DNA from 3 places in the Terrabacter lapilli genome. Region 2 is predicted to be linked to each of the others. Evidence: predicted binding sites of a transcription regulator. Region 2 holds the regulator's gene; each other region holds the start of a gene.

Region 1 (5,745 bases), on a different contig from region 2:
GACGGGCCAGGGCTCAGCGTCTGGTGGTGAGGGTGGGCGTGGCCGCACTCGTCGGCGAGGTGCTGCCGGCACCGGGCAACGCGACGGAGCGCTGCTTGGGCGCGGACGTCGGGCCGACCACGGTCTGGGACAGGGGCGCCGTGAGGGCAACCGCAGGGTCGGAGCCGACCGTCGGCGTCAGCGTGGGCGCGACCGTAGGTGTGGAACCGGTCGTCGGTCGCTTGCCGCCCTTGCTCGCCTTGGTCGCCGCGGGACTGCCGGGGCCCTTCCCGCCGGCGGCACCGTCGGTCCCGGCGATGCCACTGCCACCGCCGGTGGCCGGCTTCTTCGTCGTGCTCCCGGGTGCCGCGGTCCCTGACGGGTCGCCGCCGGGTGCGGCGGAGGGTCGGCCCTCCCCGGCCTTGTCGCCGCCCGGCTCCTTGCCACCGTGCTCGTCGCCTGCTGACGCGATGCCGGCCGAGAGTGCGCCCGGTGCCGCCGCGGCCGCAGGCAGCGCGGCCAGGACGACTCCCGCGCCCTGCCCAGCGGTCGCCGCGGCAGGCACGAGCACGATCGCCCCGTCGCCGCGCCGGGCCAGGACGAGCCCACGGGCATCGGTGCTCGCGGTGGTGCGCGGCAGGCCGAGCCGCGAGAGCAGCGCACTCGAGGCGTCGCTGCGGGCCGCCGCGTCCATCTCCTTGACGACCCGGGCCCTCTGCCCCGGTTCGGCGGCGTGGTGCGGGATCGTGACGGCCGCGGCCACACCGGCCCCGGAGGCCGCCACGACGAGGGCTGCGAAGGGGCCGAGGTAGCGGTGCGTCCTGCTCCTCCTGCGGCGCCCCGCGCGTACGGTCAGGGGCGTGTCGGCGTGGTCGGCGAGGGCTGCGAGCAGGCCGGCGACCGGCTCGGAGCCGGCAGGCTCGCGAGCCGCCAGCCGGTCGAGCATCAGGTCGTCGGCGAGGAGATCGCTCATCGGGATGAGGCGGCTCATGCCACGTCCCCCCTCTCGGCCTGGCTGATCATGGTTCTCAGCTTGCCCAGGGCCCGGTGCTGGGCCACGCGTACGGCCCCCGTGGACATCCCCAGCGCTGCGGCGGTCTCCTCGGTCGACATGCCGACGGCGACCCGGAGCGTGAGGATCTCGCGCTGCTGCCCCGGAAGCCGCTGCATGAGGGCCAGAGCCGTGGCTGCGTCGTCGCGCATGACGGCAACGGTCTCGGGTGACGGGGCGTCGTCCGGCCCGTCGGGGACGTCGGGCACGGGCGCGGGCCCGCGCATGGCCGCCCGCTGCGCGTCGACGAGCTTGCGGGAGATGATCGTGTAGACGAAGGCCTCGAAGGGCAGGCCACGCTCCTGGTAGGTCGGCAGAGCCGCGATGACGGCCATGCACACCTCCTGCGCGACGTCCTGGGCAGTGTCCTCGGCGCCGAAGCGACCGAGCCGGACGCGGGAGTACCTCACGGCCATGTCCCTGACCTGAGCCAGGAGCAGGTCACGAGAGAGCGGATCGCGCCCCGAGAGCGCTACCAGCTCCTTCAGCGACGGAGCGTCCACCCGCTCCATCGCACCGACGGCACCCGGCGTTACGCCCGTGCGCGTCGACCACCCGAGACCCATGTGAGTCCTCGTCCCCCCGAACTTGTCGTCTGCCGGCGAGCCGTGCCTCGCCGCCCTCGCTGTCCACTCGGGCCGAAGCCGATCGGAGTGGAGCCATGCTACTGCCGGCGGAAGTGCCGGATCGCGCACATCATGCCCGAAACATCCTCGTCGGAGAGCATGCCATCGCGATGGCAATTCTTGAACAAGTCCTTAAGAATCCGCTCTTTATCCGTGATCACGAGCGCGGTTAGCGTCGGATCCGCGGCCCGCACCCCTCTTTTCTGCACCGAGCGAGCCGGTACGACACGCGGGCACCCCCGCCCCACGGAGAGACGAGTTCATGGCCGAGATCACCCGCCTTCCCGGACCAGTTGCCGACCTGTGGGACTGGCAGCTGGACGGGGCCTGCCGCGGCGTCAGCCCCGAGGTCTTCTTCCACCCGGAGGGCGAGCGCGGCCCGCGCCGCCGCAACCGTGATGCGCAGGCCAAGGCCGTCTGCGCCGCCTGCCCAGTGGTGGCCCAGTGCCGCTCCCACGCTCTCGAGGTCCGAGAGCCCTACGGCGTCTGGGGCGGTCTCACCGAGGGCGAGCGCGAGCTGCTCTACGACGGCATCCAGGAGGCCTCCTGAGCTCATGCCGCCGGCCCCGCTCCATGGGTGGCCGTCGGCGCCCGCCTGACCCGCACCGGTCGCAACACGCCGCGGCCGCGCAGGACAGGACGAACGAGGGCCGCTCCCCGGTGGGGAGCGCCCCTCGTCGTGTGTCAGGCGCGTGGCGCCCGGCGAGACCTGCCGAGTGGGTCAGTGACCGTGCCCGTGGCCGTGGCCACCGGCCTCGGCGTCCTCCTCCGGCTTGTCGACGACGAGCGTGTCGGTCGTGAGGATCATCGACGCGATCGACTCCGCGTTGCGCAGCGCGGAGCGCGTCACCTTGACGGGGTCGATGACGCCGGCGCCGATCAGGTCGCCGTACTCGCCCGTCGCGGCGTTGAGGCCCTGGCCGAGCTCGAGCTCGGCGACCTTCGAGGTCACGACGTAGCCCTGGAGGCCGGCGTTCTCGGCGATCCAGCGCAGCGGCTCGGCGACGGCCTTGCGCACGATGGACGCGCCGGTGGCCTCGTCACCCGACAGCTCGAGCGCGTCGATGGCGGTCGCGGCGTGGATGAGAGCGGTGCCGCCGCCGGCGACGATGCCCTCCTCGATCGCGGCACGCGTCGCGGAGATCGCGTCCTCGATGCGGTGCTTCTTCTCCTTGAGCTCGACCTCGGTGTGGGCACCGACCTTGATGACGCAGACGCCACCGGCGAGCTTGGCGAGGCGCTCCTGGAGCTTCTCGCGGTCCCAGTCGGAGTCGGTGCGCTCGATCTCGGCCTTGATCTGGTGCACGCGGCCGGCGACCTCGGACTCCTCGCCGGCGCCGTCGATGATCGTCGTGTTGTCCTTGGTCAGCACGACGCGGCGGGCCTGGCCGAGGACCGTCAGGTCGGCCTGGTCGAGGCTGAGCCCCACCTCGGGGGCGATGACCTGGCCACCGGTGAGGACGGCGATGTCCTGGAGCATGGCCTTGCGGCGGTCGCCGAAGCCGGGGGCCTTGACGGCGGCCACGTTGAAGGTGCCGCGGATCTTGTTGACGACGAGCGTGGAGAGGGCCTCGCCCTCGACGTCCTCGGCGATGATGAGCAGCGGCTTGCCGGACTGCACGACCTTCTCGAGGACCGGCAGCACCTCGGCGACCGAGGAGATCTTGCCCTGGTTGATCAGGACGTAGGCGTCCTCGAGGACGGTCTCCATGCGCTCGGTGTCGGTGACGAAGTAGGCCGAGAGGTAGCCCTTGTCGAACTGCATGCCCTCGGTGAACTCGAGCTCGGTGGCGGTCGTCGAGGACTCCTCGACGGTGATGACGCCGTCCTTGCCGACCTTGTCGAAGGCCTCGCCGATCAGGCCGCCGAGCGTGGCGTCCTGCGCGGACAGGGTCGCGACGGACGCGATCTCGTCCTTGCCGTCGACCTCGCGGGCGTTCTCGAGCAGGCGGTCGTTGACCGCGGTCACGGCCTTGTCCATGCCGCGCTTGAGGGCGGCGGGGGCGGCGCCGGCGGCGACGTTGCGCAGGCCCTCCTTGACCATGGCCTGCGCGAGCACGGTCGCGGTCGTCGTGCCGTCACCGGCGACGTCGTTGGTCTTGGTCGCGACCTCCTTGGCGAGCTGGGCGCCGAGGTTCTCGTAGGGGTCCTCGAGCTCGATCTCGCGGGCGATGGTGACGCCGTCGTTGGTGATCGTGGGGGCGCCCCACTTCTTGTCGATGACGACGTTGCGGCCCTTCGGGCCGAGCGTCACCTTGACGGCGTTGGCGAGCGCGTCAACGCCGCGCTCGAGCGACTTGCGGGCGGAGTCGTCGAACTCCAGCTGCTTGGCCATGGTGTTCCTTTGGCTCGGGTTGCTTTGCGGTTGCGGTGCTTGAGGGAGAACGAGACGCACCCCGGGGAGACCCCAGCGGGGCTCACCGGGGTGCGGTCACGGCATACGGCTGGGTCAGCCGACGATGGCGAGGACGTCGCGCGCGGAGAGGATCAGGAACTCCTCACCGCCGTGCTTGACCTCGGTGCCGCCGTACTTGCTGAAGATGACCTTGTCGCCGACCTTGACGTCGAGCGGGACGCGCTCGGTGCCGCTGTCGCTGAAGCGACCGGGGCCCACGGCGACGACCTCGCCCTCCTGGGGCTTCTCCTTGGCCGTGTCCGGGATGACGAGACCCGAGGCAGTGGTCTGCTCGGCCTCGAGGGACTTGACGACGATGCGGTCTTCGAGCGGCTTGATGGAAACCGACACGGTGGTGACCTTCCCTTCGGGACAGTCGGAAACTGACGACGGACTGTGGGCTCTTCGAGGCTGGCCGCCGTCGCGGGGGTCGGCCTCCCTCGAGGAGGGCGCTGGCACTTTCGGCTCGAGAGTGCCAACAAGATGAAATCTAGGTTTGCGGTTAGCACTCGGTCAAGTCGAGTGCCAACACTCGTGGCCGCGCTGGCAGGATGGGCCCATGGACGCCGCGATGGTCGACCGGCTCGCCGCGGGCGAGGGGTGGGCCCTGCTCCAGTCGCTGCCTCCCTACGACGAGGCCACCTCCCTCCAGCTGCAGGACCGGCTGCGCGAGGCGGGCTTCGACGCCGACCTCGTGGCCGCCGCGATGACGCAGTCGCGGCTGCGCGCGCGAGCGGCCCCGAAGTTCGGCGACTTCGCCGCCGGGATGCTCTTCACCCCGGACGGGCTCGAGCAGTCGACACGCCTCGCGATCGCCGCCCGGCACGCGCAGCGGTATGCCGCCGCGGACGTCCGCGAGGTCTACGACCTCGGCTGCGGGCTGGGCGCGGACGCGATGGCCTTCTGCGGGCTCGACCTCCGCGTCCAGGCCGTCGACGCCGACGACGCGACGGCACGCATCGCTGCCGTCAACCTGCGCCACTGGCCGACGGCACGCGTACGTCACGCCCTCGCCGAGGACGTACGCCTCCCGCGCGGTGAGGCGGCACGCGACGTCGGCGTGTGGCTCGACCCGGCCCGTCGGGTCAGCGGCGTGGCCGACGCCCGCGGGCGCACGAAGCGGGTCTTCTCCCTCGACGCCATCTCCCCGCCGTGGTCGCAGGTCCTGGCCTTCGCCGACGAGCTGCCGGCGACCGGCGCCAAGCTCTCCCCCGCGTTCCCCCACGGGTCGGTGCCGCGCGGCGCCGAGGCGCAGTGGACGTCCTGGCAGGGCGAGGTGCTCGAGTGCGCCGTGTGGTGGGGGCCGCTCGTCGCCACCCCCGGGCGGACGGCGGCCGTGTGCACCGGCTCCACGACGTCGGTCGTCACCGAGGACGACGCGGCGGAGGGCATGCTCGAACCGGCCCTGGGGTCGGTGGCAGACGTCGGCGAGTGGCTCTACGAGCCGGACCGGGCGGTCATCCGGGCGGGGCTCACGGGGGCCCTCGTCTCGGCGGTGGAGGGCGCCGAGCTCGCGTCCGGCGTCGGCTACGTGACGAGCGGCGTCGCCCGCGAGGTGCCGTGGGCACGCCGCTTCCGGGTGCTCGAGGCCATGCCGCTGTCCACCAAGCGCCTCGCGCGGTGGCTGCGCGACCAGGGACACGACCGGGTCACCATCAAGAAGCGCGGTGTCACCCTCGACGCCGACGTGCTGC
Region 2 (5,745 bases):
TACACCTTCGCCACCAAGCCGCTCACGGCAGGCGACTACGTCCTGCGCGTCTACGCGACGAGCCCCAAGGACGGCAGCACCATGGCCGAGCAGCGCGTGCTGTTCACCGCCCGCTGACCGCATCACCGACCGGACCGGCCCGCGCGGGGGCCCGGAACCAGCCCCCGGACCGGGCCGTATGCCGTCAGCGCCAGCGGGCGCGGGCGCTGAGGACGGCCAGGGCCGCGGGGCCGGCGGAGGAGGCGCGCAGGATGGTCGCTCCCAGCCGCACGGGGCGGGCCCCGGCGGCGGTGAGCGCGTCGATCTCCCGAGGCGCGATGCCGCCCTCGGGACCGACGACGACGAGCACGTCCCCGTCTGCAGGCAGGTCGACGGTCGCGAGCGGCTCCGTGGCGTCCTCGTGCAGCACGAGCGTGAGCGACGCCTCTGGGACCCGGGCCACGAGCGCGTCGAGCCCGACGACGGGGGTGGTCGCCGGCATCCGGGCCCGGCGGGACTGCTTGGTCGCCCGGGTCACGACGGCCGCCCACTTGGCCAGCGACTTCGCGGCCCGGTCGCCGCGCCACACGACGACGGACCGCTCGGCCTGCCAGGGCACGACCTCGTCGACCCCCAGCTCGGTCGCCGCCTCGATCGCCTGCTCGTCCCGGTCGCCCTTGGCGAGCGCCTGGACGAGGACGAACCGGGGCGCGGGCGCCGGCTCGTCGAGCACCTCGAGCACCTGCCCGCGAACCCACGAGCGGTCGACCTCGGTGGCCTCGAGCAGCACCCGGCGTCCGGCGCCGTCGGCGACGAAGCAGCGCTCACCGGGGCGCAGGCGCACGACGGTCGCCGCATGGCGGCCCTCGTCGCCGTCGAGCCGCAGCGATCCACCGACCACGGCCCCGGCGACCGACGCGGGGTCGCCGAGGAACAGCTGGTGCGTCACCGTGCGCTCACCGGCCGGTCACTTCTCCTTGAAGGCGTCGCGCAGCTTGCCGAAGAGCCCCTTGTTGGCCGGCGTCAGCCGTCCCTGCGGGCTGTCCTCGCCGCGCAGGGCCGCGAACTGGCGCAGCAGCTCCTCCTGCTCCTCGGTCAGGCGCGTCGGCGTCTGCACCGTGGTGTGCACGAGCAGGTCGCCGCGGCCGCCGTGGCGCAGGTGGGTGACGCCCAGACCGCGCAGGGTCAGCACGTCGCCGCTCTGCGTGCCGGGCCTGATCTCGAGGTCCTGCATGCCGTCGAAGGTCGAGAGCTTGAAGCTCGTGCCCAGGGCGGCCGCCGCCATGGGGAGCTCGACGCTGCAGTGCAGGTCGTCGCCGCGGCGGGTGTAGGTCTCGTGGTTGAGCACGCGGATCTCGACGTAGAGGTCGGCCTTGGGCCCGTTGCCCGGACCGACCTCGCCCTCGCCGGTCAGCTGGATGCGGGTGCCGGTGTCGACGCCCGCCGGCACCTTGAGCTTGAGGGTGCGGCGCGTGCGCACCCGCCCGTCGCCGGAGCAGTCGTGGCAGGGGTCGGTGAGCGTCGAGCCGAAGCCCTGGCAGTTGACGCAGGGTCGCGAGGTCATGACCTGGCCGAGGAAGCTGCGCTGGATCTGCTGGACCTCACCGGTGCCGTGGCAGATCGCGCAGGTCTGCCGCCCGGTGCCCGGCTCGGCGCCGTCGCCGTCGCAGCGCGTGCACCCGACGGCGGTCTCGAGCGTCAGCTCCTCCTCCGAGCCGAAGACGGCCTTGGCGAGGTCGATGTCGAGGCGCACCAGGGCGTCCTGCCCGCGCTGCACCCGCGACCGGGGCCCGCGCGAGCCGGCCGTCGCACCGGCGCCGAAGAAGGCGTCCATGACGTCGCTGAAGGAGAAGCCCTGGCCTGCACCGAAACCCGCGCCGCCGGCGGTCGCGAACGGGTCGGCGCCCATGTCGAACGACTGGCGCTTCTGGGGGTCGGAGAGCACGTCGTAGGCCTGCGACACCCGCTTGAACTCCTCCTCGGCCTCCGGGCCGGGGTTGACGTCGGGGTGCAGCTTGCGGGCCAGTCGACGGTAGGCCTTCTTGATCTCCTCCTGGCTCGCGTCGCGCGAGACCCCGAGGACGGCGTAGTAGTCGTTCAAGCTGGTTCCTTCGGTACGTGGTGCTTTCGGTTCCGGCGCTGCGGAGCACCGGCGGACTGGCCGAGGTGGTGCGGGTGCTGCTCAGGTGGCCTGGTTGGCGTCGAGGATCTCGGAGACGTAGCGGGCGACGGCGCGGACCGAGGCCATCGTCGTGGGGTAGTCCATCCGCGTGGGCCCCAGCACCCCCAGGCTCGCGACGCGCTCGCTGCCCGAGCCGTACCCCATCGAGACGAGCGAGGTCGTCTGCAGGCCGGAGACGGGGTTCTCGGAGCCGATGCGCACCGAGACGAGGTCGGGGTCGTCGCCCAGCTGCCCGAGCAGGCGCAGCAGGGTCACGTGCTCCTCGAGTGCCTCGAGGATGGGACCGATGGTGCGCGGGAAGTCGGCGCCCGACCGGGCGAGGTTGGCCTGGCCGGCCAGCACGACCCGCTCCTCGCGCTCCTCGACGAGGGCGTCGGCGAGCGCCGAGACGACCGTCTGGAGGGCGGCGCGGTCGCCGCCGTCGGAGCCGCTGTCACCGTCGGCCTCCTCGACGAGGCGTCGCAACCGCGTGGCCGCGACGGTGAACGGCACGCCTGCGGCCACCTCGTTGACCTGCGTGCGCATCGCGGCGACGAAGGCCTCACCGTCGGTGCCCACGAGGGGACGGCCCGTGTCGACGACGCGCTGCTCGACGCGGCCGGTGTTGACGATGAGCACGACCATCAGGTGGGTCGCGCCCAGCGGGACGAGCTCGATGTGCCGGACGGTGGAACGGCTGAGCGAGGGGTACTGCACCACCGCGACCTGGCGGGTGAGGCTCGCGAGGAGCCGGACGGTGCGGTCGACGACGTCGTCGAGGTCGACGGCGCCCTGGAGGAACTGGCTGATCGCCCGCCGCTCCCCCGGGCCCAGCGGTTTGACGGCGCTCAGCCGGTCGACGAACACGCGGTAGCCCGCGTCGGTGGGCACGCGCCCGGCGGAGGTGTGCGGGGCGTGGATGAGGCCCTCCTCCTCGAGCAGGGCCATGTCGTTGCGCACCGTGGCGGCGCTGACGCCGAGGTGGTGGCGCTCGACGAGCGCCTTGCTCCCGACGGGCTCGGAGGTCTGGACGTAGTCCTGGACGATGGCGCGCAGCACCATCAGCCGGCGGTCCTCGCTCATCGCGTCCCTCCTTCACGGTTCTCGCACGTGCCGGACGGTGCGCTGGCAGCGGTCTGGCACTCTCGATTGACGAGTGCCAAGTCTACGTCGTCGCCGCCGGATCTCCGATTCCGTGGAGCCCTCCCGCCAACGGTATGCCGTCGCCCCCGCTCCCTCACCCCCCGACCGCGTGGCGGCTGCCCGGTGACGGACCCGGCGGCATACCCTCCCTTCTCGTGTCCCCCATCGACCGTTACGGATCAGACGTGCTCAGCGGCGACTGGCGTGCCCCACGGCGCGGTCGCTCCACCCCCGTACCGGCCGAGCCGGACCTCGTCGTCGAGGAGGTCGAGACCGGCTGGGTGGGGGCCGTCGTGCGCGTCGAGAAGGCGGGCGGCATGCACGTCGTCCACCTCGAGGACCGTCACGGACGCAGCCGGGCGTTCCCCCTCGGGCCCGGGTTCCTCGTCGACGGGGCCCCCGTCACGCTGACCCCGCCGACCGCCGCGTCCGGCGCGGCGCTGGCCGCCGCCCGGAAGGCGGCCTCACGGACGGCCAGCGGCTCCGTGGCGGTGGAGGGGGTGCGTGCCCGCGTGGCCAGCGGCTCGCGGATCTACGTCGAGGGCCGGCACGACGCCGAGCTCGTCGAGAAGGTGTGGGGCGACGACCTGCGCGTCGAGGGCGTCGTCGTCGAGCTGATGGACGGCGTCGACGACCTCGCCGGGATCATCGCCGAGTTCCAGCCCGGGCCCGGGCGCCGGATGGGCGTGCTCGTCGACCACCTGGTCCCCGGCACCAAGGAGGCGCGCATCGTCGAGCAGGCGCGTGCCCTCCCCGGCCTCAGCCAGCACGTCAGGATCCTCGGCCACCCCTATGTCGACGTCTGGCAGTCCGTGCGCCCCGAGCGGCTCGGCTGGCAGCAGTGGCCCGTCATCCCCCGGGGCACGTCGTGGAAGCACGGCATCTGCGCCGAGCTCGGCTGGGCCCACTCCACGCAGGCCGACATCGCGAACGCGTGGAAGCGGATCCTCGGCACCGTCCGCACGTACGCCGACCTCGAGCCGACGCTCCTGGCCAGCGTCGAGGAGCTCATCGACTTCGTCACCGAGCCCGGCGCCTGAGCGCGCGAGCAGCAGGCGACGTCCGGCGACGCCACCTGCTGCCCCTGCCGCACCCCCACCGGTCCGGCGCTCCCCTTCCGCAGAGAGCCGCGGACGTCACCAGCGGACGTAGCCCTGGACGTCCACCTTCAGGTATGCCGCCGCGGACGTCTTGACGCGAACGGCTCCGTCGAGACCGACGGGCACCACGACGGTGTTCGTGACCGGGCGACCGGACGCGTACTTGACCGTGGCGTAGGCGGGTTCGCTCGACCCGCTCGGGTAGGCGGTGACGTAGCCGCCGGCCGTGGGCGACACCACCGTCACCGTGAGCACCGCTGCCCGGACACCGCTGGCCGGCACCCCCGCCCTGCCCACGACCGGGACGACCGGCGCCTGGCCGGCGGCGACCCGTCCGACGGGCAGGCCGAGCCCGGTCTGGCTGTCGAGGACGCGGGTCGGTCCCACGGGCACCTGGTCCGCGCCGGTGGGCAGCCAGCCCACCACGTCGACCAGCACGTCCGTCTGGGCGCTGGAGTGGATGGTCACGGAGGCGTTCGTGCCGACGCGCGCCTCGACGAGCCCGGTGGCCGCGTTCACCGCGTCGTAGTGGACCTGCGGCGCCCCGGGCCGGGCCACGCCTGCCGGGTACGTCGTGAGCCAGCCCTCCGCGGAAGGTGCGGCAGCGGAGACGTCCAGCAGCACGCCCGCCACGCCGGTGGTCGGTATGCCGGCCTTGCCGGCCAGCGACAGCGTCAGCGTCCCTCCCGCGGCCAGCCGCGCCTTGGGAGCCCCGACGCCGGTACGCGTGTCGAGGACCCGGGCGGGAGCGCCTCCGGAGACGTAGCCGCCCGCCGGCGACCAGCCGACGACGTCCGCGGACAGGTCGGTCGTGGCCGACGTGTAGAGGCGCACCTTGCCGTCGGTCCCCACGCGGCTGAGCACGAGGCTGGTCGTGACACCGCCGGCGGCGTAGGACACCGCCCGCGAGCCCGGCTGCGTCGTGCCGCTCGCGTGGGCCGTGAGGTAGCCGGCGGCGGCGGGCGAGGTGGCGTTGACGTTGAGCAGGGCGACGCCCACCCCGCTCGAGGGGACGCCGGCCCGGCCGGCGACCTGCACGGTGACCGCCTGGCCGCCCAGGACCCGCGCCAGCGGCGCACCGAGCCCGGTCCGGGTGTCGAGCAGACGCGTCGGAGGAGTCACCTGCCATGCCCGCGTGTCGGACGCGACGGTGGCGCCCTGGTCCTTGAGGTGGATGAAGCCGTTCGGCCACCGGCCACCGGTGAGGGTCACCCGGCGCCAGCGGAAGTCGCCGCCCCAGTTGTCCTCCGAGATGATGATGTCCGAGGCCGAGAGCACCTGCTCGACATAGGCCACGTGCCCGGTCGAGGAGAAGGACGAGTCCCACCACGCGACCGCGCCCACCGCCGGGCTCGTGTTCGT
Region 3 (5,745 bases), on a different contig from region 2:
CCGGTCGCCTCGTCACCCTCGAGCTTGAGCTCGTCGAGCGCCTTGGCGGCCTGGATGAGGGCCACGCCACCACCGGCGACGATGCCCTCCTCGACGGCGGCCTTCGCGTTGCGGACGGCATCCTCGATGCGGTGCTTGCGCTCCTTGAGCTCGACCTCGGTGGCCGCGCCCGCCTTGATGACGGCGACGCCGCCGGCGAGCTTGGCGAGGCGCTCCTGGAGCTTCTCACGGTCGTAGTCGGAGTCCGACTTCTCGATCTCGGCCTTGATCTGGGCGATGCGGCCCTCGATCTGCGAGCGGTCCTCGGCGTCCTCGACGATGGTCGTCTCGTCCTTGGTGACGACGACCTTGCGAGCCTTGCCGAGCAGGTCGAGGGTGGCGTTCTCGAGCTTGAGACCGACCTCCTCGGAGATGACCTGGCCACCGGTGAGGATGGCGATGTCGGTCAGCATGGCCTTACGGCGGTCGCCGAAGCCCGGGGCCTTGACGGCGACGGACTTGAACGTGCCCTTGATCTTGTTGACGACCAGGGTCGCGAGGGCCTCACCCTCGATGTCCTCGGCGATGATCAGCAGCGGCTTGCCCGACTGCATGACCTTCTCGAGCAGCGGGATGAGGTCCTTGATGCTGCCGATCTTGCTGTTGGCCACGAGCACGTAGGCGTCGTCGAGGACGGCCTCCATGCGCTCGGTGTCGGTGACGAAGTAGGCGGAGATGTAGCCCTTGTCGAAGCGCATACCCTCCGTCATCTCCAGCTCGAGGCCCATGGTGTTGGAGTCCTCGACGGTGATGACACCTTCCTTGCCGACCTTGTCCATCGCCTCGGCGATGAGGCCGCCGATCTCCTCGTCGGCCGCCGAGATGCTGGCGGTCGAGGCGATCTGCTCCTTGGTCTCGATCTCCTTGGCCTGCTCGAGCAGGCGGGCGGAGACGGCCTCGACGGCCTTCTCGATGCCGCGCTTGAGGGCCATCGGGTTGGCGCCGGCGGCCACGTTGCGCAGGCCTTCCTTCACCATCGCCTGGGCGAGCACGGTCGCCGTCGTCGTGCCGTCACCGGCGACGTCGTCGGTCTTCTTGGCGACCTCCTTGACGAGCTCCGCACCGATCTTCTCGTACGGGTCGTCGAGCTCGATCTCCTTGGCGATCGAGACGCCGTCGTTGGTGATGGTGGGGGCGCCCCACTTCTTCTCCAGGACGACGTTGCGGCCCTTCGGGCCGAGGGTCACGCGGACGGCGTCGGCGAGGATGTTCATGCCCCGCTCGAGACCGCGGCGTGCCTCTTCGTCAAAAGCAATGGTCTTGGCCATTCGGGTGGTTCCTCCCACACGAAACGTTGGTGGTGGCCCGCATGACGCCCGCGACGGACGGGACCGGTCTTCCCAGCTTCATGTCGCTGCGAACCCAGCCCCTCGGCATACGGCCCATTTCTGTCACTCCCACTGGGAGAGTGCTAACGCCATTATTGGCACTCTCCCAGTGAGAGTGCAAACGTTCGGCGCTCCCGGACGGGGCGTATGCCGTCCGCTCGGCTCAGGCGCCCACGGCCGGGGCGAGCGCACCGGCGATCCGGGCGGCGTACTCGGCGGACTCCTGCTCGGACGCGTACTTGGTCCGGGGCCAGAAGAAGCCGCGGAGCCCGTCACCCTTGGTGCGGGGCACGACGTGGACGTGCAGGTGCGGCACCGACTGGCTCACCACGTTGTTCACGGCCACGAACGAGCCCTGCGCGCCGAGGCCCTCGACGGCCGCCGCCGCCAGGCGCTGGGCAGCACCGAGCAGCCCGGCGTGGAGGTCGGCCGGAAGGTCGAGCAGCGTGTCGACGTGCGTCCTCGGCACGAGCAGCACGTGCCCCTTGAAGACCGGCCGGCGGTCGAGGAAGCCGAGGAACTCCCCCTCGTCGAGCACCACGTCGGCGGGCAGGTCGCCGGCGACGATCGAGCAGAAGACGCAATCCATGGGTGACAGGCTGCCACGGCCGCTCCGTCAGGCGCCCTCACCGGTCGGCCGGGCCTACGGGGTTCAGCAGAGGACGAGGACGACGCAGTGGTGCTTGGGCCTGGTCGGCACGGGCGTCGGGCTGGCCGTGGGCGTCCCCGTCGTGCTCGTCGTGGTCGGCACCGGGGTGGCGGAGCTCGACGACGAGGTCGACGGGAGCGAGGTCGACGGGAGCGAGGTCGACGGGAGCGAGGTCGACGGGAGCGAGGTCAACGGGAGTGTGGTCGACGGGATCAGAGTCGGCGTGGCCCACGGGGTCGACCCGGGCTGGGAGGTCGAGGGCAGCACCGGCGTGCTCGTCGGCGACGGGCCTGCGGCTGCCTGCGGAGCCTGGCTCGACGGAGCCGGGCTCGACGGCGCCTGACCCGCTGGCGCCTGACCCGCGGGCGCCTGACCCGCTGGCGCCTGACCCGCCTGCGCCTGACCCGAGGGCGTCTGACCGGATTGCGCCTGGCTCGCCTGCGCCTGCGCGGTCGCGCTCGTCGTCGGCTGGGCGGACGGGGACAGCGAGGTGCGGGCCTCACCCCGGCTGGCGCGAGTGGCGTCGGGGGTCGTGGTCGCGGAGGTGGGGTCCCAGGCCTGGTCCTTCAGGGTGCCGGTCGCGTCGCCGGAAAGCGCCCCCGAGGAGCCGGCTGTCATCGCGCCCCCGAGGCCACCGCCACCCGGCCAGTAGGCGATCGCCCCTGCTGTCAGGACGGCAACGCCTGCGACGCCGGCGACGACGACGCGCTGCCGTCGACGCTCGGTGGCACGTATGGAGCTGCGGGTATCGCTGGACATGGCATCACACCGTAGAGGAAGAGTGCCGAAAGGCCCATTCGGCGGCATGTCGCTACGGTGGTCGGGTGCCCGGCGACGCAGCGGTGCGAGAGGTGGATCACGGCGGAGGACCGCGGTGATGCACCAGGTCACGCGCGGTTTCGTGGAGGTCGCCGACCGCGTCTTCCTCGCCCGCTACCCGCAGTGGGACGTCGGCGTGGGCCTGGTGCTCGGCCGGGACGGGGCGGTCGTCGTCGACACCCGCGCGAGCGACGTGCAGGGCCGCGAGGTGCTCGACGACATCCACCGCCTGGGGCAGCGCCTCGGACGCGACATCGACGTCCGGCACGTCGTCAACACCCACGTCCACTTCGACCACACCTTCGGCAACGTCGCCTTCGACGCCGCCACGGTCCACGCGCACCACAACGTGGCGCTCGGCCTCGAGGCGCACGCCGAGCACATCCGGGCAGCGGTGCGCGAGGACCCGAGCGCCGCGCCCGAGTACGGCTACACCGAGGCCGACCTCCTCCAGGTCCTGGTCACGCCCGTGCGTGGCCCGGACCGCACCTTCGCGTCGAACGCGACCGTCGACCTCGGCGACCGCGTCGTCACGATGGCGTATGCCGGCCGCGGCCACACCGACGGAGACGTGGCCGTCCTCGTCCCTGACGCGGGTGCCCTCTTCCTCGGCGACCTGGTCGAGGAGAGCGACCACCCGTCCTTCGGTGACGACTCCTGGCCCCTGGACTGGGCAGACACGCTGACCGCGCACCTCGTCGCGGCGGGCGACGCGACCGTCGTCGTGCCCGGGCACGGCCGGCCGGTCGACGCGGCCTTCGTCGAGCGGCAGCGCGACGAGGTGGCGGCGGTGGCAGCGGTGCTGCGCGAGCGGCGGCTCGCTGGGGTCGCGCTCGAGGAGGCGCTGCACGAGCCCGACACCCGCCTGCCCTACCCGCCGGCCCACCTCGAGGCCGCAGTCCGCCGCGTCTGGGCGCAGCTCGCCGCGCCGCCGCCCTGAGACGAGACGGCCAAACCGGACGAAACCTCACGCAGCAGGCACGGCGCCCGTAGCATCCGGGGGCACCGACCCGCCGCCGAAGGACCCTGACCGTGCCCATCTCATCGTCTCCGTCGAGCCGCGTCGCCGAGGCTCCCACTCCCGTGGGTCCACGCTCGACCGCCGTGACGGCCTTCTCGGTCGTCGTCCTGGCTGTCGCCGCCCTGGCCGTGGCCCTGCTCGTGTGGGCGACCGTTGCGCCGAAGAACGCCGTCCAGTGGGTCGCGGTCGTCCTCGGCTGGGTCTTCGTCGCCGCCCTGGCGCCCCGCCCCTCCCGTGCGGGTGACGCCGTGCAGCTCGACCCGGGCGACTTCCCCGACACCCACGCACTCGTCGCTGCGGTCGCCACCGAGCTCGGAGTGCGGCCCCCGACCGGCCTCCGCGTCGACATCGGCTTCGGTGCTCACCTGGTCGGGAGCAGCTCGACGCGACGTCCCGTCCTGGTCGTGGGGCTCCCGCTGTGGACCTGCCTCACCGACGACGAGCGGATCGCACTCCTCGGGCACCAGCTGGCCCATCTGGGCGGCCCCGCGGGCGCAGGCTCGGCTCTGGTCGCCCACGCCCACGGGGTGCTCGAGCGCCTGGCCACCCTGCTGGTCCCCCTCGAACGCGGAGCCGTCACGGACTTCGAGGACACGCGCCTGGACGTCGCGTACTCCAACGCCATCGTGAACGGCATGGGCCGGGGCGTGCTGCGGGCGGTGTCGTTCCCCGCCGTGCTGCTGCTCCGCGCGTTCGAGCGCACCGCCTCCCGCGACAGCCGGGCGCGCGCGCACGCGGCGGACCTCGGCGCCGCGCGCGTGGCCGGCACCACGGCGGTCGTCCGGCTGCTCCTCACGACGATGGGCATCTCCGGACTGCACACCATGGCGGGAGCGGCCGTGCGCCGCCGGGAGAACGCCTTCGAGGCCCTCGCAGCAGTTCGCGAGCGCCCGTCGCCCACCGCCGGTGACGTTGCCCGAGCGCGGACCCGGGCGCGTGCAGAAGGGCCCCGCGGTCGGGCGACCCACCCGCGCGGGGACCTGCGGCTCAGCGCCCTCGAGGCGCGACCGACCGAGCCCGATGCCGCCGCGCTGGAGTCACGTCGGTCCCTCGTGCAGCGCGCCGACGCCGAGCTCGCCGGTCTCCGTCCCATGCTCGAGCGACCGCTGCGAGACGAGCTGCTCGACTCCTGGATGTGACGTGGGGCCCTCAACGGCTCAACGGCTCAAGGGCTGGGCGGCTCAGCGGCTCAATGCGGAGGGGAACGCGTCTGACCACGACCGCAGAGCCACGCCTCCATCAGCGGAGCGGTCGACGGACGTCGCCGCGAGCAGGGCGTGCACGATCGCTCGGGCGACGCAGTCGGCGCCCGCCTCCATCAGCAGGGTCTGCTCGACCGGGTCGGGAGCCGGCCGGTCGCCGGTCGCGAGCGTGAAGAGGGTGTCGCCGTCGAAGAGCGTGTGCACCGGCTTGAGCGCGCGGGCGTAGCCGTCGTGTCCGATGCCCGACATCTTCTGGCACTGCGCCTTGGTCAGCGTCGCATCGGTCGCGATCACCCCGATCGTCGTGGCCAGTCCGGGCCGTCCGGCGCCGCCCGGCTCCGCCTCGGCCCGGGCCTTCGCCGCGTCGAGCTCCGCCGCACCCGGCCGACCCACGTGGGTCAGCTCGTCCCCGAGACCCAGGCCCACGGCATACGGCAGCCCGGTGGTGGGCTCGACGGCCGAGCCGACCGCGTTGAGGGCCACGAGCGCGGCGACCGTGGCGCCCGACTCGAGCACGACGCTCGCCGAGCCGATCCCGCCCTTGAAGCCGCCGACCTTGGCACCCGTGCCGGCACCGACGCACCCCTGCCCCACGGCCGAGGAGGAGGCCCTGGCGTATGCCGCCCTCCCGTCCTCCGCGCGGGGATGGTGGCCCCACGTGCCGCCTCGTCCGAGGTCGAAGAGGAT

The links. Region 2 encodes HrcA, which represses chaperone genes, less so after heat shock. Its sites were predicted from a motif close to TTNGCACTCGNNNNNNNCGAGTGCNAA; they were not measured.
Region 1: the regulator HrcA is predicted to act here: its motif matches at 4,554-4,580, upstream of groES (co-chaperone GroES).
Region 3: the regulator HrcA is predicted to act here: its motif matches at 1,463-1,489, upstream of groL (chaperonin GroEL).

Annotation. Positions count from the first base shown of each region.
Region 1 is NZ_BAAAPU010000001.1:154,837-160,581, reverse strand. Features, by position in the region: gene ABD241_RS00710 (hypothetical protein) at 14-970, opposite strand; gene ABD241_RS00705 (sigma-70 family RNA polymerase sigma factor) at 967-1,542, opposite strand; gene ABD241_RS00700 (WhiB family transcriptional regulator) at 1,919-2,206, shown strand; gene groL (chaperonin GroEL) at 2,378-3,991, opposite strand; gene groES (co-chaperone GroES) at 4,106-4,402, opposite strand; gene ABD241_RS00685 (class I SAM-dependent methyltransferase) at 4,611-5,745, shown strand, end outside.
Region 2 is NZ_BAAAPU010000003.1:602,535-608,279, reverse strand. Features, by position in the region: gene ABD241_RS04175 (Gmad2 immunoglobulin-like domain-containing protein) at 1-117, shown strand, start outside; gene ABD241_RS04170 (16S rRNA (uracil(1498)-N(3))-methyltransferase) at 185-928, opposite strand; gene dnaJ (molecular chaperone DnaJ) at 947-2,080, opposite strand; gene hrcA (heat-inducible transcriptional repressor HrcA) at 2,162-3,223, opposite strand; gene ABD241_RS04155 (DUF3097 domain-containing protein) at 3,439-4,323, shown strand; gene ABD241_RS04150 (CHAP domain-containing protein) at 4,420-5,745, opposite strand, start outside.
Region 3 is NZ_BAAAPU010000007.1:1,175,656-1,181,400, reverse strand. Features, by position in the region: gene groL (chaperonin GroEL) at 1-1,307, opposite strand, end outside; gene ABD241_RS13530 (HIT family protein) at 1,531-1,956, opposite strand; gene ABD241_RS13525 (hypothetical protein) at 2,051-2,359, shown strand; gene ABD241_RS13520 (MBL fold metallo-hydrolase) at 2,894-3,775, shown strand; gene ABD241_RS13515 (M48 family metallopeptidase) at 3,868-4,995, shown strand; gene ABD241_RS13510 (P1 family peptidase) at 5,038-5,745, opposite strand, start outside.